4 regions of the Shewanella sp. MEBiC00475 genome follow, and region 1 is predicted to be linked to each of the others. Evidence: predicted binding sites of a transcription regulator. Region 1 holds the regulator's gene; each other region holds the start of a gene.
The links. The regulator sigma-54, encoded in region 1, starts transcription at its own class of promoters, with help from an activator protein. The targets are predictions, from matches to a motif close to GTTGGCACGNNNNTNGNNT.
Positions count from the first base shown of each region.

Region 2: a site for sigma-54 is predicted at 3,481-3,499, ahead of norV (anaerobic nitric oxide reductase flavorubredoxin). Genes of this name have one in related genera too.
Region 3: a site for sigma-54 is predicted at 2,382-2,400, ahead of fliE (flagellar hook-basal body complex protein FliE). Genes of this name have one in related genera too.
Region 4: a site for sigma-54 is predicted at 2,623-2,641, ahead of FCN25_RS10455 (BON domain-containing protein). Genes of this name have one in related genera too.

Region 1 covers NZ_CP039928.1:2,822,892-2,828,018, reverse strand. Annotated here, with positions in the region: gene lptC (LPS export ABC transporter periplasmic protein LptC) at 1-171, shown strand, start outside; gene lptA (lipopolysaccharide transport periplasmic protein LptA) at 158-739, shown strand; gene lptB (LPS export ABC transporter ATP-binding protein) at 736-1,467, shown strand; gene FCN25_RS12495 (RNA polymerase factor sigma-54) at 1,610-3,094, shown strand; partial or broken gene raiA (ribosome-associated translation inhibitor RaiA) at 3,091-3,345, shown strand; gene ptsN (PTS IIA-like nitrogen regulatory protein PtsN) at 3,348-3,791, shown strand; gene rapZ (RNase adapter RapZ) at 3,788-4,651, shown strand; gene FCN25_RS12475 (HPr family phosphocarrier protein) at 4,672-4,947, shown strand.
Region 2 covers NZ_CP039928.1:238,065-243,191, forward strand. Annotated here, with positions in the region: gene FCN25_RS01045 (VOC family protein) at 1-162, shown strand, start outside; gene FCN25_RS01050 (YbfB/YjiJ family MFS transporter) at 227-1,438, opposite strand; gene FCN25_RS01055 (LysR family transcriptional regulator) at 1,540-2,373, shown strand; gene lspA (signal peptidase II) at 2,587-3,078, opposite strand; gene norV (anaerobic nitric oxide reductase flavorubredoxin) at 3,564-5,075, shown strand; gene norW (NADH:flavorubredoxin reductase NorW) at 5,072-5,127, shown strand, end outside.
Region 3 covers NZ_CP039928.1:3,660,176-3,665,302, forward strand. Annotated here, with positions in the region: gene FCN25_RS16350 (PAS domain-containing sensor histidine kinase) at 1-851, shown strand, start outside; gene FCN25_RS16355 (sigma-54 dependent transcriptional regulator) at 844-2,193, shown strand; gene fliE (flagellar hook-basal body complex protein FliE) at 2,456-2,797, shown strand; gene fliF (flagellar basal-body MS-ring/collar protein FliF) at 2,868-4,553, shown strand; gene fliG (flagellar motor switch protein FliG) at 4,546-5,127, shown strand, end outside.
Region 4 covers NZ_CP039928.1:2,369,892-2,375,018, forward strand. Annotated here, with positions in the region: gene FCN25_RS10440 (diacylglycerol kinase family protein) at 1-153, shown strand, start outside; gene FCN25_RS10445 (sigma-54-dependent Fis family transcriptional regulator) at 171-1,538, opposite strand; gene FCN25_RS10450 (hypothetical protein) at 1,810-2,286, shown strand; gene FCN25_RS10455 (BON domain-containing protein) at 2,677-3,228, shown strand; gene FCN25_RS10460 (hypothetical protein) at 3,334-3,555, shown strand; gene FCN25_RS10465 (TetR/AcrR family transcriptional regulator) at 3,685-4,269, shown strand; gene FCN25_RS10470 (C40 family peptidase) at 4,383-4,943, shown strand.

The DNA.
Region 1 (5,127 bases):
AGCACCCAAGCCATTACTGTGGATTTAACCACTATGATAGGTACCTCGCAGGAGATGGTGTATATCAAAGGAAAAGGGTTTATTATTCAAGGCTTAGGCCTACATGCAGACTTGAATTCGCAAAAATTATCGCTACTCAGCCAGGTAGAAGGGAAATATGAGCCACATTAATCGTCTCCACACTCGCGCCAATGTTATGTTATTAAGTAGCATACTTTGCCTACTGAGTTTGCCTGCCATGGCTAAACAAGGTGATCTTATGCAGGAGTTAAAAATTGCCGCAGTAAGCCAGTCTGCCGACATTAAAAACAATCAAATTGTCTTTAATGGCCCGGTTACCATTGTTCAAGGCTCGATTAATATCAATGCTGATCAGCTGCGGGCATTTACCCCCGAAAACAGCACCAGTAAAAGACTTATCGCCACTGGTTCGCCGGCAACGTTTTCACAAGAATTAGATGACGGCCAAATAGGTACCGCCAGTGCCGACGAAATTACTTATGATCTTGCCAGCACCACGCTCACATTAATAGGCAATGCCAAGCTTGAGCAATCAGGAAGCCAAGTTACTGGTAACAAAATTAAGTACAATATCAATGCACAAGAGTTGATAGCTGAAAGTACAGGTAAGGGACAAGATCGGGTCATCACGATTATTCAACCTGAAAACTTCCAAGATGAAACCGCGCCGAAGCAAAAACTCCCTGAAATCCCTGTTAACAAGCAGAACAAACAATGACCCAAATAACCTTAACCGCTGAAAATTTAGCTAAAAGCTATAAAGCTCGTCAAGTTGTTAAAGATGTTAGTTTAACGGTTAAAACTGGCCAGATAGTGGGTCTTTTAGGCCCTAATGGGGCGGGTAAAACAACCACATTTTATATGGTTGTCGGCTTAGTAAAAAGCGATAAAGGTCGGATCTTAATTGATAATGACGATCTCACCGCCGATCCAATGCATCTTCGAGCCCGTAAAGGTATTGGTTATTTACCGCAAGAAGCCAGCATTTTTCGTAAGCTCACTGTACACGACAATATTATGGCCGTGTTGCAAACTCGCAAAGAGCTCAACAACGACCAACGAATTGAACAACTTGAGCATTTGCTAGAAGAATTCCACATTACCCACATTCGCGATAATCAAGGCATGTCGTTGTCGGGTGGAGAACGTCGTCGCGTTGAGATTGCACGCGCATTAGCTGCTAATCCAAAATTTATTTTACTCGATGAACCCTTTGCTGGTGTTGATCCTATTTCAGTTATTGATATTAAAAAAATTATCCAACAACTGAAAAGTCGCGGTTTAGGGGTATTAATTACCGACCATAATGTTCGTGAAACGTTAGATGTTTGCGAGCGGGCCTATATTGTTAGCCAAGGTAATTTAATTGCTGAAGGTACACCTGATGAAGTATTGAGCAATCAACAAGTTCGAGCTGTGTACTTAGGTGAACAATTCAAGCTATAGTTAAGTTACGGGTCTTTTAAACTATCTAACTCGTTTTGTTGAACGTTAACTAAATAACGTTAAATGTCATTGATGTATGTAACAATCAATACAGTATTTTAGATTGTCATTTTTATGGAAATCATCTAGGGATAAGCGGTAAATGAAAGCGTCACTCCAACTCAAAATGGGTCAACACTTAACCATGACCCCACAATTGCAGCAGGCTATTCGCTTACTGCAATTATCGTCATTGGAGCTACAGCAAGAAATCCAACAAGCATTGGATTCAAACCCATTGCTTGAAATAGAAGATGAGTTTTCAGAAGCAAAAAACTCCGCAAAAGAAAATCGAGACCAAGCTGATACCGACTTTAGTGACAACAGCAGCGTTAATAAAGAAAAAGACACCTCTACAGTTGACACTGCAGAGTCTATAACCAAAGAAACCATGGATGATCTAGCCATGGATACGACATGGGACGAAGTGTATACCGCCTCCCCAATGTCAGGTTCAGGCAGTGCGAGCATGCGCGACGATGACATGCCATTCCAAGGTGAAACCACCGAAGGTCTGTATGAGCATTTAGAATGGCAAAAAAATCTTACTCCCTTTTCTGAGACCGATTTAGCAATTGCCACCGCTATCATTGATGCTGTTGATGAACAAGGTTATTTAACCCAAAGTACCGAAGATATTCTCGAAGCAATGGGCGATGAAACCGTTGAACTAGATGAAGTTGAAGCCGTATTAAAGCGCATTCAACACTTTGATCCTGTTGGTGTAGCGGCTAGAGATTTAAGCGAGTGCTTATTCATCCAATTAGCGCAATATGCCAACACAACCCCCCATATTGATAATGCTCGTCTGCTGATTAAAGACTATTTAGATTTAATTGCCGGGCGTGATTTTAGATTGTTAATGCGTAAAACAAAGCTAAAAGAAAACGAGTTGCGTGACGCTATCACCCTAATCCAGTCACTTAATCCTCGTCCAGGTTTATTAATTACTGCCGTAGATGACGAATACGTCATACCCGATGTTACGGTACTAAAGAAAAATGGCCGATGGGTTGTAGAGTTAAATCCTGACAACATGCCAAAAATTGGCGTTAATCAACAATACGCCGCCATGGCGCGAAGCAGTAAAAATCCGTCGGATAGTCAATTTATTCGAGGCCACTTGCAAGAAGCTAAATGGTTTATTAAAAGTATTGAAAGCCGTAACGACACATTACTCAAAGTGGCCAATTGCATTGTACAATTTCAACAAGGTTTCTTTGAATATGGCGAAGAAGCCATGAAACCAATGGTATTAAATGATATCGCTGAAGCTGTAGAAATGCATGAATCAACCATTTCACGGGTGACTACCCAAAAATACATGCACACCCCACGAGGACTGTTTGAACTAAAATACTTCTTCTCTAGCCATGTCAGCACTGACGATGGCGGTGAATGTTCATCTACTGCAATTCGTGCTTTTATCAAAAAATTAGTTGCTGCAGAAAACCAGCAAAAACCGCTGAGTGACAGTAAAATGGCCCAACTTCTGGCTGAACAGGGCATAAACGTTGCTCGTCGTACCATTGCAAAATATCGTGAAGCAATGATGATTCCACCGTCTAACCAACGTAAGAGTTTATAACCTACAAGGCAACGGAATATATTCATGATAAATTTTCAAAGCTTGAACGACACTCCGATCAGAGCCATAATGCAAACGTTGCGCTCAATGTATAAAAGTTACAACAAAGATCAAAAGCCAGTAAAATCACAGATGGCATAGTGATGTTTGCCATGTCAGAATGTACTGATATGTATACTGCAATAGACGCCCTGATCGATAAGCTCAACCGTCAGGTAATTAAACACCAACAGAAGTATACACAACACTAACGATGGAACTTTGTACCATTCTGCGACCGGAGTGCACTACCTGTGCCACCCCGGGCAGTAAGAAAAAAGTACTGGAACTCATCAGCAACTTAGTCGCTGCCCAGTACCCACCCCTATCTTCGCAAGAGGTTTTTGAAAGCCTTTTAGCGAGAGAGAAAGTGGGTAGCACAGGTATAGGAAATGGCATCGCGATACCTCATGGTCGATTGACGTCTATCGATCAGCCCATTGCCATATTTATTAAGTGTGAAGAACCCATTGCCTTTGATGCAATCGATAACCAACCAGTTGATCTGTTATTTGCTTTATTAGTGCCGGCAGATCAGTGCCAAGAACACTTAAGCACGTTATCGAACATGGCCCAAAAACTAAGTGACAAGCAAATATTGAAACAGCTTCGTAAAACTCACGACTCAACAGAACTTTATCAGGTTATCACTGCATGAAACTTGTCATAGTATCAGGACGTTCAGGCTCAGGAAAATCAGTAGCCTTAAGAGTATTGGAAGACCTAGGATATTATTGTGTTGATAATTTGCCTTTAGCTCTTATTGGCACATTATTAGCCCAGCTCAAAGGTAGTAATGATTTAGTGGCAATCAGTGTTGATGTACGCAACATTGATGAACAAAGTAAAGTGCTTCAAAATCAATTAGCCCTGCTTGAGCACGACACTGAAATTATCAGCTTCTTTTTAAACTCCAATGATAAAGTTCTACTCAAACGCTATAGTGAAACTCGTCGATTACATCCGCTATCTAAAAATCATATTTCACTGCAAGAAGCGATCAAACTAGAAGGACGCTTACTTGAACCAATCGCAAAAATTGTTGACCATTATATTGATACATCAGCACTGAATATTTACGAATTAAGTGACCAGGTTAGGCAAATATTACTAGGCAGTGTTGATAAAGAGTTAGTGATTAACTTTGAATCTTTTGGCTTTAAACACGGAATGCCGACAGAAGCGGACTTTATGTTTGATGTACGCTTTTTGCCCAACCCACACTGGGAAATAGAGCTGCGTCCATTTACTGGTTTAGACGAACCTGTACAAGAGTTTTTAGGGCGCCAGCCATTAGTTAATAAGTTTATCTGGCAAATTGAAAACCTATTCGAAACTTGGATGCCTCACTTAGAACGTAACAATCGCAGCTACCTTACTATCGCCATTGGCTGTACTGGTGGTCAACATCGCTCAGTGTATATTGTCGATCAATTGGCAAAACGATTTAGACAAGGCAGTAAACATACAGTGAATGTTCGCCACAGAGAATTAGATTTAAATGGCAGTAACAGCTAAGTGAACATAGGATCGAATCAATGATCAAACTTGAACGCCAAGTTAGTATTTCAAACAAATTAGGTTTACACGCCCGCGCAGCGACAAAGTTAGCCATTCTAGTAGCTGATTTTGATGCCAATATAACCTTAATTCAAGATGAAAAAAGTGCCAGTGCAGCAAGTGTCCTAGGGTTGTTAATGCTCGAAAGTGGAATTGGAAAAATGATCACAGTGACAGCTGAAGGACCAGATGCAGAAGCGGCCCTAAGCGCAGTGTGCGATCTCATTAATGCCAAATTTGATGAATGTTGCTAAATTTGTACGCTTAGAAGCTCGGCAATAGAGAGTCGCAAAATGTAAGATTAGCGCTAAATATGTCAGTAACACTAGCTTCTATTCTATAATGCTCACAAACCATATGCCTATATTAGATGTTGCGCCCTGAACTCCTCAGCCTCATACTAACGCAGTAGCCACAACAATATTATTTACATA
Region 2 (5,127 bases), 2.1 Mb from region 1:
GGTAGTGACGAAAACAGTGATATTAAGGTTAAGCAAAGTTCACCTAAAGGCGATAACGAACGCCTTGCTAACCCAACTATCGCGTTTAAAGCTAATGGAATTTGTATTAAAGTGCATCCCCACGATATTGAAACTATTATTGCAAGTGAGCAGTCAAGCTAACCTAAGTTCGTTAGCTCTTTATCTTGATAAAGAGCTAAGTACATTGCAAATGAGTAATCTTTTATTAACCAATAAGGCTCTTGGTTGCTATGTTAATGTTTTTCTTTTCCACAGAGCCTTTATCAAGACTTAACAATCCAAACAAAAACAGCGTGCCAATCATCACCACAGTGGCGGATAGGTATAAGCCGATATCATAATTTCCCAGTACTTCAGCAAGATATCCGGTAGATACGGGTGCAATAATTTGTGCCGCACCATAAGCTAAGGTCATTGTGCCCATGAACTTAGCCGGGTTACTAGGATAAAACTTGCCCGCCATGGTCAATACTAAGCTAACACATGCGATAAAAGTGCCACCAAACAACAATGCACTTAATATAACTACAGGTAAACTGTCATTTATCGCAGGAAGAATAATGCCTACGGCCTGCAAGATATATGCGACTAATAACGCTTTTAAGTAACCCACACGACGCGCGATTCGATCCCATATTAAAGGTGCTGGAGTTGCCGCAACACCAACCAATAGAAATGCAAATCCCCCTTGCCCTTGTAAACCTTCAACACGATCGACAATATCAACAATAAAGGTCGAACTTACAGCATAACCATAACCAGCACAAAAATAGGCCAACATCATTAGCGATTTAAAGGCTTTGCTTGGTGGGTTTTCTTTAACGTCCCCTACCGCTTTACCGCCGATGAAAGGATGTGGCATCCACAACCATGCCGGGATCGCGAATATTGCCGCCATAAACGCTAACGCTAGCCACTGTTGTTGCCAGTCTGCTGACATGGTCAGCATGGCCTCTACTAGTATTGAGGTGACAATGATGCTCAAACCCGCGCCAGAGAAGTGAATCCCTAATTCTGCACGGTGATTATTATTAACTAGCCATTTTAATATCAGACCAGAGGCAATAATAAAGCCTCCAGAGGCGCAAACTCCGGCAATAAAGCGTAATACCGCCCAAGTAACCATATCAGTCGTCATGACCATTGCAACTGAAGTGACGACGCTCAATATAAGGTACACCCGGTGTAAGTTATATTTGTAGTTCAGATTATGCATGCTAGCAGCAAGCAACACCCCACACATATACCCCATAAAATTAGTGGTAGCTAACCAACCTCCACCAGATTCTGTTAGGCCTGCACCATCCTGCATTATCGGTAATAGCAAGCTATAGGAGAATCTAGCCACACCAACAGTGACAATTAAACTACAGATGCCAGCAAAATATACCCGGACCTTCGTTAGCGCTAATAACATTTCAATCACTTTCCAGTAAAATCATTAACAAAGGATACGTCAATCTGCTAGTCTTAAAAATTGAATTATTTAGAACAAAAACTTCTTATTAAGAGAACCATATGGAAATATTAACGCTAAAAACGTTTAAAGCCGTTGTTGATGAAGAAGGCATTAAAGGTGCTGCTGATAAGCTGCATACGGTTCAATCAAACATCACCAATCGGATTAAAAAACTCGAGAAAGAACTGGATACCAAGTTATTTACTATCATTGGCCGAAAGTTACAGTTAACGCCAAGTGGACAACAGCTTTTCGAGTATGCAGATCAGATTTTGCAGTTAGAATACCAAGCCTCCTCCGCCATTTTGCGTAATAAAGGAACTTACGAGTTAAGAGTCGGTATGCCTGAAACATTTGCGGCTGTTCATATGCCTTTGGCACTCAAACAACTCAAGCTGAATCACGCTGAAATTCGAACAAAAATTCATACTGACACCAGTGAAAGACTGGTTTTTTCTGTATTGAACAATAAGGTTGACTGCGCAGCTATCGGTAATGCACCTAAACATGAAAACCTTATTGTTATCCCGATAGTGAAAGAAGAACTAATTATGGTGACTCCACGAGACAGTGAACATGATCCCGTCTTGTTTGTACGAGATGAAGGCTGCGGCTATAGAAAACATGCCATTCTTTGGCAACAAAAGGCTGGTCGAGGTAATGATGATCTCATGGTAATGAGTAGCGCAGATGGTGTTTTAGGTTGTATTGCTGCAGGTTTGGGCTACACCATTATTGGCAAGAATATGGTGGCTGGTAGTCGGTACGAAAAGTCTCTGGTCATGACGCCAGTCAGCCATGGCCCAAAACATGTTCAGCTATCGATTGTCTATCGAAAAGGTAGCCCATTAGAGTCAGGTATATTGACCCTTGCAAAGCTGTTAACCAAGTAATGAATTCATACACGCTAAGTCGAAATAATGGCTAATTAAATAGCTGCTTATTAAATACAGTTACGGCTATGGCTCTATCATAGAAATCAGTTAACCATTTATAAAATACAACAGAGCAACATCGCAACGTCAACAATCAAGCGCACAAAAGATGTTGATATCATCTATACCTTGTTGTTTTTTGTATTAGTCGATTAAGTTATTAACAGTGAATTATGCCTTTGTGTCTTTCCTGCTTTGAGCAAAAAAAAGCACAAATACACCAGCCATGATGGCAATATCTGCAACGTTAAAAATACCTGTTCTTAACGTACCGACTCCGACATTAAGAAAATCAATTACGGCACCATTATTAAACACCCGGTCATGAAAATTGCTAATACCACCTGAAAATATCAGAGACAGTGCAACTAAAGATGGGAGCTTCTGCTTAGAATTTGATACTAAATACAAAAACAAACCCAATAAAAATGCTCCTACTAATACAACAAAAAGCCAAAAGCGAGCTTGCTCAGACATGTTATTGCCCAAGCCAAGAAATGCACCAATATTTTCCGTGTAACCCACTCTTAAGGTGTCATTAAGGTAACTAACCATTCCACTCTTTGTCAGGTGTTCTGATGCCAACAATTTAGTACCTTGATCACAACCTACACATGACACACTAACGGCAAAAATAGTTAATAGTCTTTTCCAAACATCCATATTGATTCCAAAATTTTTATGGTTATTAACAATCCAACCTGGACCGCTTAAAGTACAACATATGTGCAGCAACACAATTAGGGTGAAGTGATTGAAATCATCATATTGAGTTCAGTATCTCAGATTTAGATCCACTCGTCATTAGCGTTTCATATCGTAGTAATTTATCTTTACCTAATGTTGATTGACTCACGACAAATAAATGAATGAATGAATGATTACCAAAGCCTTAGCTAACGATAAATATTCTAGGGTAATCCAGATGACAATTTGTTCTGGCAATCGCACCAAGCAAGTCATTATGACACCTTAAAGTCAAAATGACACGATTAAAAAGTGTCTTAATGACACTATTTAATTTACTAAAAATAATACTATTAATACTAATCAGTTACTTAACTAGTTGGCACGCCACCTGCAATAACAAATTAACTTTTGAAACTTTATCTTTAAACATTAACTTTTAATTTATTACAGGTGTACATATGACAATTCACATTAAAAATAACATCGATTGGGTTGGACAACGTGACTGGGAAATATTGGACTTCCATGGTACTGAATATAAAACCACTAAAGGGACAAGTTATAATAGTTACCTTATCCGCGAACAAAAAAATGTCTTAATCGATACTGTTGACCATCGTTTCAGTCTGCAATTTATTCAAAACCTTGAGATGGAAATTGATCTTGATAAGATCGATTATATTGTCATTAACCACGCTGAAGAAGATCACTCAGGTGCGTTAGCGGCTTTAATGGCTAAAATCCCTAATACCCCGATTTACTGTACCGAAAATGCTATCGACTCTATCACCGGTTTACATCATCATACTGAGTGGAATTTTAATATAGTCAAAACTGGCGATACCTTAGATATCGGTAACGGTAAGCAGTTAGTGTTCATTGAAACTCCTATGCTGCACTGGCCTGACAGTATGATGACCTATTTAACTGAAGATGCGGTGTTATTTAGTAATGATGCGTTTGGGCAGCATTATTGCGATGAGCATTTGTTTAATGATGAAGTAGACCAAATTGAATTGATGGATCAGTGTTTACGTTATTACTCCAATATTTTAACCCCGTTTAGCTCACTGGTTACAGCTAAAATTAATGAAGTGCTGAGTTTTAACCTACTCGTTGATATGATTGCCACCGCCCATGGCGTAGTGTGGCGCGATAACCCAGCCCAAATCATTCACCAGTATCTGCAATGGGCGGATAACTATCAAGAAGACAGAATCACCATTTTTTATGATTCGATGTCAAATAACACCCGCATGATGGCTGATGCCATTGCGCAAGGGATCCACGATGTTGACCCTGTAGTATCCGTTAAAGTGTTTAATGTTGCTCGCCATGATAAAAATGATATCTTAGCTAACGTGTTCCGCTCTAAAGGTATTTTGGTGGGTTCATCGACTATGAACAATGTCATGATGCCAAAAGTCGCAGGAATGCTAGAAGAGATCACTGGCCTGCGCTTTAAAGATAAAAAAGCCGGTGCATTTGGAAGTTATGGTTGGAACGGCGGCGCGGTTGACCGTATTCACACCCGTCTTACTGATGCTGGATTTGATACCATTGTGGGCTTAAAAGCAAAATGGCGACCTGATGGTAAAGCGATGCGTGAATGCCGTGAGCATGGCCGTCAGATAGCCAAAAACTGGGCATGGCATGATTTGAGTAATGTAAAATCCATTTCACCTGCATCGCTAGTTAGAAGCGCTCAAGCCACTGTAACCACTAAGCCAGCTCCAACGTCAACGCCTCAGGTAACAAAACCTGCTTGCGCAACGGCTACAGCAATTGATGATTCACAAAATATGCTCTGCACTGTGTGTAATTGGGTTTATGAACCAATACTGGGTGAGCCGAATCAAGATGTTGAACCAGGAACGCCGTGGAACGAAGTCCCAGACTTTTTCCTTTGCCCAGATTGCGGCCTTGGCAAAGATGTTTTTGCCCCTATTGCAGCAAGGAAAGTATCATGAGAGCACCCATCATCATTATTGGTAGCGGCTTTGCTTCATATCAGTTAATAAA
Region 3 (5,127 bases), 840 kb from region 1:
TTCAACGTGCTTTTGCTCCACAAGATGATGATGGCCATGAAGTGTCATTAAAAAATGGTCGCCGAGTAAAATTGGCCATAACGCCATTGGCACCAGAATCTGGACAGTTGATAGTGATAACCGACCTTACTGAAACCCGTTTGTTACAGAAAAACCTGTCTCATTTACAACGTTTATCCGCATTAGGAAAAATGGTGGCGACATTAGCCCACCAGGTGCGTACCCCATTATCTGCCGCCTTGCTCTATGCTTCTAATCTCGCCAGTCCTAAATTATCAGATTCAGCTCGAACTAAGTTTCAATCTAAGTTAGTTGATCGACTGAATGAATTAGAGCGTCAAGTTAATGACATGTTATTGATGGCCAAAGGGCGTCAAGAGGGAATGGCAGAATCCGTTTCAATGGACGAGATTATTACTCAAGTGATGGCAAGCTGCGAGCCTATTGCAGATAAAAAACACTGCCAGCTTGTTGTTGAAGATACATCCAATTCATTGATGCTTGCCAATGCTAATGCATTGAGCTCTGCGGTGAATAATTTAGTGATGAACAGTATTGAAGCGGGTGCCACAAAAATTAAAGTCAGTGCCAGTGAAACCCCAGAGGGGCTGTTGTTAGATGTCATTGATAATGGCAAAGGGCTTGAACCGTCAATGCAACAGCAAATATTAGAACCCTTTTTTACCACTAAGAGCCAAGGTACCGGTTTAGGCTTAGCCGTTGTTCAGTCGGTAGTACGTAACCATGGCGGGCACATTCAGTTGTCATGTAAGCCTGGTATGGGTTGCCATATTCGTTTGCGCTTCCCGCACATTAAAAAAACAGCAGATCAGGAGGTGATGCATGACTGAAGCCAATATTCTATTAGTTGAGGATGACGCTGATTTACGTGAAGCATTGCTTGATACCTTAATGCTTGCCCATTACGACTGTGTTGATGTCGGTAGTGCCGAAGAGGCTATTTTGGCCTTAAAAGCCAACCATTTTGATATGGTGATTAGCGATGTGCAGATGGAAGGCATTGGTGGACTGGGTTTGTTGGCCTATTTACAGCAACATCAACCTAAACTGCCGGTATTGTTAATGACCGCTTATGCCACGATTGACAGTGCGGTTAGTGCGATGAAATTAGGTGCTGTAGATTATCTTGCTAAACCGTTTGCGCCTGAAGTGTTGTTGAATCAGGTGTCACGTTATTTACCGTTAACGCAAAATCACGATAAACCTGTGGTTGCCGATGACAAAAGTTTAGCCTTGTTGTCGCTGGCTCAGCGGGTAGCCGTGTCAGATGCATCGGTCATGATTATGGGGCCGAGTGGTTCGGGTAAAGAAGTGTTGGCACGGTTTATTCACCAACATAGTCAACGCCATGACCAACCGTTTATTGCGATTAACTGCGCAGCAATACCCGAAAACATGTTAGAAGCCACCTTGTTTGGTTACGAGAAAGGCGCATTTACGGGCGCTTATCAAGCTTGCCCAGGTAAGTTTGAACAAGCCCAAGGTGGCACCATATTGCTTGATGAAATATCCGAGATGGAACTTGGCTTACAAGCTAAATTATTGCGGGTATTGCAAGAACGCGAAGTAGAGCGTTTAGGTGGCCGTAAAACCATTAAACTTGATGTGCGAGTACTGGCTACCTCAAACCGAGATTTAAAAGCCATGGCGACATCTGGTGAGTTTAGAGAAGATTTATACTACCGAATTAATGTGTTTCCGTTAACTTGGCCTGCGCTGCATCAACGCCCTGCAGATATTTTACCGCTGGCGCGACATTTGCTGATTAAGCATGCTAAAGCATTTAATATGACTACAGTACCTAAGCTTGATGATGCTGCCACTAGACGTTTATTAACCCATCGTTGGCCAGGTAATGTACGTGAGTTAGATAATGTTATTCAACGTGCACTGATATTACGGGCTAATGATTATATAGGTGTCAATGATATTATTATTGACTCTGCCGATGTGAAGTTGGTTTCTACAGAGAGTATTGAAAATGATAAGTCTGTTGACGTAGACGGTTTAGGCGATGAATTAAAAGCTCAAGAGCATGTGATTATTTTAGAAACCCTTAATCAATGTCAGGGCAGTCGGAAAATGGTCGCAGAAAAACTGGGGATCAGTGCCCGCACGTTACGTTATAAAATGGCTAAAATGCGTGATATGGGGATCCAATTACCTGCATAGCAACCGACATAGCAAAAAGTGCAGTTATCAGTTTTTTGTTAAGTCTATGATTTAGCACTCTAATAATTTTATTTCTGTTCATTAAATTAGATTGATACCGCTTTATATACCAACAAATAACCTATTCCATTATGTGAATAGGTTATTTTTGCCTTCCTGGTTTCTATCTTTCTCCTGTTATTTAACATCTTGGCATCTAAATTGCTTTAACTCTGTATTAGTTATTATTGTCGTCAAAAAATCGACGAAAGGGAGTTACACCATGCAGATTAGCGCAAATCCATTAATGCAAGAAATGCAGTCACTTCGTGGCGAAATATCTCCTTCTATTGGTTCATCTATTCGTCCCAACCTTACCCAACAAGTGAATAACACGACGGGAGCTGATTTTAGTCAGTTACTGTCTCAAGCCGTGGGTAGTGTTAATGAATTGCAGCAAACATCGGCAAGTTTAGCGACTCGTTTAGACATGGGCGACACCACTGTTTCTTTGTCTGATACCGTTATTGCGCGTGAAAAAGCTGGCGTTGCGTTTGAGGCAACGGTGCAGGTACGTAATAAGCTGGTTGATGCTTATAAAGAAATTATGAATATGCCTGTTTAGTGCAGACGTTTTTAAGCACTAAATTACATAACACCATCAGATATAGCAGGTACGTATTGTGAGCACAGACATAATGGTAGGTTCAGATTCAACAGTTGATGACGGAGTCCAGCAAGAGAATAAATCTGGATTGCTTGGCGGTGCTGGTGGTGCCGACATGATGCGTCAGGTGATCATGATTCTGGCATTGGCAATCTGTCTTGCGTTGGCGGTTTTTGTGATGATGTGGGCGCAGGAGCCTGATTATCGCCCATTGGGTAAAATGGAAACTGCTGAGATGATCCAGGTCTTAGATGTTCTCGATAAAAACCAAATCGATTATCAAATTAATGTCGATGTGGTGAAAGTGCCTGAAGATAAATATCAAGATGTAAAATTACTGCTTAGCCGTGCTGGGATTCAAAGTAGCACTCAAGCCAATGACTATTTAAGTCAAGACAGTGGTTTTGGGGTAAGCCAGCGCATGGAGCAAGCTCGCTTAAAGCAAAGCCAGGAATCTAATTTAGCCCGAGCGATAGAAGAGTTAAAAAGTATTAGTCGCGCCAAGGTGATTTTAGCATTACCGAAGGAAAACGTTTTTGCTCGTAATGCGTCTAAACCAAGTGCGACTGTGGTGGTGAGTGTTCGTCGTGGCGGTTTAGGCCAGGAAGAGATTGATGCGATTGTTGATATTGTTGGCTCTGCGGTACAAGGGTTGGTTCCATCACGCGTAACGGTAACCGATTCAAATGGCCGCTTACTTAATTCTGGTAGCCAAGATGGTACCTCTGCAAGAGCACGTCGTGAGTCTGAGTTGGTACAACAAAAAGAAGCCGAATACCGTAATAAAATTGAATCAATATTGATGCCAATTTTAGGGCCTGAGAATTTTACCACTCAAGTCGATGTGAATATGAACTTTACCGCTGTAGAACAAACGGCTAAACGTTTCTCGCCTGATTTACCTGCTATTCGCAGTGAAATGACGATTGAGCGTAACTCATCTGGTCAAAGTTCTGGTGGCATTCCTGGGGCGTTAAGTAATCAACCGCCAATGGAATCTACTATTCCAGAAGTGGCAGGTGAGGCTTCTAGTGCTAGTTCTACTACTTCAGGTGACTCTTCAAAAGAAGCTACGCGAAATTATGAATTAGACACAACGATAAGTCATACTCGTCAGCAAATTGGTGTTGTACGTCGGGTGAGTGCATCTGTTGCAATTAATTTTAAACCTGGTCAGGTTGATGAGAATGGTCAAGTATCACGGGTGCCAAGAACAGAACAAGAGTTAACCAATATTCGCCGTTTATTAGAAGGTGCTGTAGGGTTTAGCTCTCAACGTGGTGATGCACTCGAAGTAGTTACCGTTCCCTTTATGGATCAGTTAATTGAAGAATTACCAGAACCGGATATGTGGGAGCAGCCTTGGTTTTGGCGAGCGATAAAATTGGCTTTAGGTGCAATTGTTATTTTAGTGCTCATTTTAGCTGTGGTTCGACCTATGCTTAAGAAGCTAACGAATCCTAGTGGGGTCAACATGCCTGACGATGTTCGCCCTGGGCATGAATTAGCCGAAATTGAAGATCAATATGCCGCAGATACCTTAGGTATGCTTAATACCAAAGAGGCGGAATACAGCTATGCCGATGACGGATCAATTCACATACCTAATTTGCATAAAGATGATGATATGATTAAAGCAATTAGAGCTCTCGTGGCCAATGAGCCTGAACTTTCCACTCAAGTAATTAAAAATTGGTTACAAGACAATGGCTAATGATAAAAAAGAAAAAACCGAAAAAGCGGCAGTAGCAGGTTTTGATCCTGATTCTGTCACTGGCGTCGAAAAAACAGCTATTTTACTGCTGAGTTTGAGTGAAGCTGATGCTGCGTCAATTTTAAAACACTTAGAACCTAAACAGGTGCAAAAAGTGGGTATGGCGATGGCGGCTATGGAAGAGTTTGGTCAAGAAAAAGTCATCGGCGTTCATAAATTATTTTTAGATGATATTCAAAAATATTCGTCTATTGGTTTTAACAGTGAAGAATTCGTCCGTAAGGCGTTGACCGCTGCATTGGGTGAAGATAAAGCCGGTAATTTGATTGAACAAATTATCATGGGTAGCGGCGCTAAAGGGCTTGATTCGTTAAAATGGATGGATGCGCGTCAAGTAGCAACGATCATTCAAAATGAACATCCGCAAATTCAAACGATTGTGTTGTCGTATTTAGAACCCGATCAAGCCGCTGAGATTTTTAGCCAGTTTCCAGAGAATACCCGCTTAGATTTAATGATGCGTATTGCTAATCTTGAGGAAGTTCAACCTGCAGCATTGCAAGAGTTGAATGAC
Region 4 (5,127 bases), 450 kb from region 1:
CATCATAAGCAAGCGAAAACAATCTATTTAAACACGGATTCGACATGCCAGTATGTGATTGATGGTGAGTTATTTGAGTCGGAAGATCTGTGTATTAAAGTCAAACCCACTTCATTAAATGTGCTTGTTCCAGAAGCGAACAAATACGTTTAATGAATGGGTATTTAGGGCTATGGCTCGTCTGAGTCAGTTTGGTCTTCGTATTTACTGAGTTTGTTATAAAGGGTTTTAACGCTAATACCTAGCTGTTTAGCTGTATCATTTTTATTGCCCAATGAGTTGTCGAGCGCTTGATAAATAGCTACTTTTTCAAGTTCATCTAAGCGCATACCAGCAGGTATTTGTACGTCGTCATCTAAAGGCTCTGTTGATGGTTCCTGAGGTGTCACCGTGATGTGACTCGGTAAAATAGTATCTTCTGCCAAAATATATGCACGTTCTATTGCGTGTTTTAGTTCGCGAACATTTCCGGGCCATTTTTGTTGTTGGATAAGTTTAAGAGCATCATCCGAAAAGGTTTTAGTGAGTTTTTCAGCAGTATTTCGGTAGGCTAAAAAATGTTGTGCTAGGCCACTGATGTCATTGCTACGATCGCGTAATGGTGGCACGCGGATAGGAAAATGCGCTAAACGAAAATATAAATCTTCGCGGAAACGCCCAGCATCGATAGCCTCAGTTGGATCGCGATTTGTGGCAGCAACAATGCGAACATTGGCTTTTTTAAACTGTTGTGAGCCGACAGAGCGATATTCATTGTTTTCGAGTACGCGTAACAATTTTACTTGATGTTCTAGCGGCATTTCGGTGACTTCATCAAGAAATAAGGTACCGCCTTCTGCTTGCTCGAATACACCACGGTGATCACGATGAGCACCGGTAAAAGCGCCTTTTACATGGCCAAACAGCTCACTGTCGACCAGTTCAGGGCTTAATGCACCACAGTTAATGGCGATAAATGGTTGGTTGATTCGGTGACTGGCCAGGTGAATGGTGTTGGCTACAAGCTCTTTACCCGCACCGCTTTCACCGACAATAAGTACGTTGCTTTCGGTTACGGCAACTTTACGAATAGTACGATACAACTTGTGCATTGCCCGCGATGAGCCAACCAACAAACCGTATTGGTCTAGTTCACTAGAAAATGGCTGTTGTTGTTTCGTCGATTGTGATTGCAAGTCTTGGGCAAAGTCTTCTAAGGTATCGTTGATTACATCGGCATCGTAAGGCTGACGAAAATGGTAACCAGCACTTTTTGACATTAAATGATCTAAGTTAGGATTCGGTTTACCTTCGCTTAAGAAGATGAACTCAATATCCGACATTAACGCACTGTCAGTTAACTCTGCGTATTCTTGTTGGCTTAATTGTGATAATTCAATGATCGCAACATCTATCGAGTTACTGTGTAGTTGGTCTAACCAAGGCTGGTCAACTGAACTAGCAATCTTATTAAAGTGCTGACAACTCGGCAAGGTAAGGAGTCGTGCTTCACCTTCTTGACGACGGTGTAAATGATAAAAAAGTGTTGGACGTGGCATACCGATTCACTCCCTGCGGTGTTAAGTCTAATGTTTACCAGTGATGCCATGTTGACAATCACAAGTGATCATTCCGTGTAATTAGGTAATTAAATCAGACCCGGACAAATTATAATAACTTTTACAAATATAAGGTTAATTAATTTTTTCCCATGTACATGGAGCACTTATGGTTTAGATTTTGCTTAAATTAGATATGGTGTACCCGGAAATGTTACACAAACCAGATAACAAAGTGCCAGTTAAATGATCAAATGCAGGAGGATTTACATTGAAATCATATACTCGAGACGAACAGGTTGAGTCCGATGTATGGCTATTGCATGAGGCGATTAATTTATGCCAAGAAGGACAACAATTTTATGTCCAAGCCACATTAGGGGCTGACGATTACAACATCAAACGGATTTTTATCCACATGGCCGACATTCGAAAATGTATGCTGGATCGTTTAACACCATTGTTTAGTGTGGTGCGTTCAAGCCAAGCAAGGCCAATAGATAGCCAAACTTATCATCAACAATCCTCACGTCGCCACTATGCTAATGCTGAACAAGTTATACAGGATGAGCCGTTACCCCAAGCGATAGCGGTATTGGTTGAAACCGAACAACAGGTCTTGGTTCATTTAAAGCAAACTGCTATAAAAACTAAAAACCAGCGTGTTGCTAGCCAACTTGCCGAAGGTATTGCTTGGCTACAAATGAGCTGTGACACCATGAAAAATCTCTCTTTTGCTCATACTTAGCCATCGGCGACACAAAAAAGCTTGTGCCAATCAATATTGGCACACGCTTTTTTTGTGTGTTTTAATTGATGTTAATTTTGGGTAGTGCGTGCTTTATCTGATTGACGACATAATAGCTTTTTGGCCTACGGCATTAGTCATCTTTTCATTCTCTGGAGAGCTGATTCAATGCTAGATCGGGTTTATACCGCGAATGCAATTGGGAGTGATTAATCCTCATCGCGACGATGAAAAATTTACCTAGCGTCGGTAAAAAAGTCCGATATCGTCATCTATCAGTAAGATGAAAATAACCATAAATACTTGTTAGTTCATTATTAACAGCTGCTTATAACAATTGGCATGGTTCACGCATTGTATTCCTTGAGATTAACAACGGAGGAAAACTTTATGAACAAGACCACATTATCTGTAGTAATGATCATTATGTTGGGTTCAATGGCATTCGGTGCAAATGCAGCACAAGGTTGGCAAGATGATGCAAAAGATGCGTGGATCGATGGTAAAGCTGAAACTACACTTTTGTTAAATGCAAATCTGAACTCATTTGATATTAATACCGACGTGCATGATGGTAACGTGACCCTAACTGGTAAAGTCGACAGCAGTGTTGATAAGTCACTTGCTGGAGAGTTAATTAAAAGCTTAGATGGTGTAAAAGACGTTAACAATGAGCTTTCGGTGATGAAGCAGCACAGTGAAGAAGACAGCAAGGATTTAAGTGACTCACTCACAGATTCTAAAGTCGCTACCGTAGTTAAAACCCGTTTACTCTTTTCGGCTGATGTATCGGGCACCGATATTGATGTTGATGTAGAAAGCGGTGTCGTGACCTTAGAAGGTACAGTGCCGAGCGATGCTGAGCGTGATTTGGCTGTGACCATTGCCAAAAACACCGACGACGTGAAAGATGTCGTGAGTGAGATCCGTGTAGCCGGGTAATTTATTCGGTTATACTACTAACCAGCCTTCGGGCTGGTTTTTTTATGTTCAAACCACGGGATAATGTTAACTATGTTGAGCGTCCTATTACAAAAAAGAGTGTGTTTGTCTATGGTATTGGTCGCGACTTGTGGGCTATTTTTAGGTGGTTGCAGTAGCATGTTATGCCAAGCCCAAACAGATAAAGCCACTGATCCGCTAATGAAATATGAGCAACAAAAGCAGTGTGAAGAGTTAGTTGATCAGCATATTGATAATGAAATAATCAAGAAACGCGCTGAAAATCAGCAATTGCTCGATGAGTCAATTAAGCAAAATACTCATTAACTTTCCAACCAATAATCGTCATTTAATGTTGTTTTATCATTAAAATCAGCCGTTGCAGGCGTAATCGACTAGAAATATATAGGCGACTGGTCTAATTTTGTTTATGGTAGCGCCAAAATGGGAGAACCTATGAACAAAAATACCACTAGTAAGCAGTCGATTTGTGCTGTCGGTGAAAAGCTATTTGCTCTGCATGGCTACAGCGCAGTTGGCATTAAACTCATTTTGGATGAAGTGGGTATTCCAAAAGGATCGTTCTATCATTATTTTGCCAGTAAAGAAGCCTTTGCTGCAGAAGTGGCTGAATATTATTTTCAGCAACGTATTGCGCCGATTTCAATGGATCAGAATGCCAATTTTAAAGCTAATGTCACCTCGATGTTAGCTGGGTATCATCAACTGATCGACTTTTTGTTTAGCGACGATAAGCCGCGCGGCTGCTTAATGGGTAACCTAATGGTTGAAGTCAGTCCACAAACGAGTTTGTTACATCAAACACTTAACGGACTTTATGAGCAATGGTTGGGCTTGTTTTGTGGATTAATCGAGCAAGGTCAGCAACAAGGTTTTATTCGTAAGGACTTAACCGCAACGGTATTATCGAGCATTTTTTGGTCAAATTGGCAGGGCACTATGCTACGCTGTCAAATTAAAGCTGACAAAATGGCTGCAAAACGATCAATCGTACAGTGTATGCAGCTTATTACGCGTTAATTTTTTAATAAATTTACAATAAATTACAGCATGTTTTAATAGCGTATTGCGATAGTTAGCTTGTATAAACGTATTTATATTTTGGTGATGTATCGGGTCTGGAGTGGGTCGAATTGGTTAAAGGATTATTATTTGCTTGTTTAATGGTGCTGTTGTCTGCGTGCACGTCGAACCCGCCAGTCGTTGTCGCCCATAAGCCCGTGGTGGTTCCTCCCATGCTTAAGCCTGCGCCACCAACATGGAGTGAGTCAAACTTATTGAGTTTTCACGAGCAATGGAAAGGGACTCCGTATCGTTTGGGCGGTTTAAGTCGAAAAGGCATTGATTGTTCTGGTTTTGTGTATTTAGCTTATCTTGATATTGTCGGTGACAAATTACCTCGTACTGTAAATGCACAGCGCATTTTGGGTAAAGAAGTTCCTCGCAATCAGCTTATCATCGGTGATTTGGTTTTTTTCAAAACAGGCCGAACCACACGTCATGTAGGCATTTACATGGGCAGTGATCGTTTTTTACATGCTTCGACTAAAAAAGGGGTCAAAATTTCAAGTTTGAATAATATCTATTGGAAGCCACGTTTTTGGTTTGCCAAACGCTTAAATCATTCTTCATCACAACAAAACATGTCAATAACAAGCGTAGTTGACTACGTTCAACAACAAGATAATTTATAATTGTTTCAGCCTAATCCGTGACCAACTTTATAGGCTGGTGCCGTTTACTTTTCAATACTAACTATGTGATATCAAATACCTAGAACATACTGTAGCTCTAGAGCTTCATCAATACATTTTCTGCATTACCTAGTAAAGTAAAACAAAACCACGTTTAGGCATAAAAAAGAGGTCACCCTAGGGG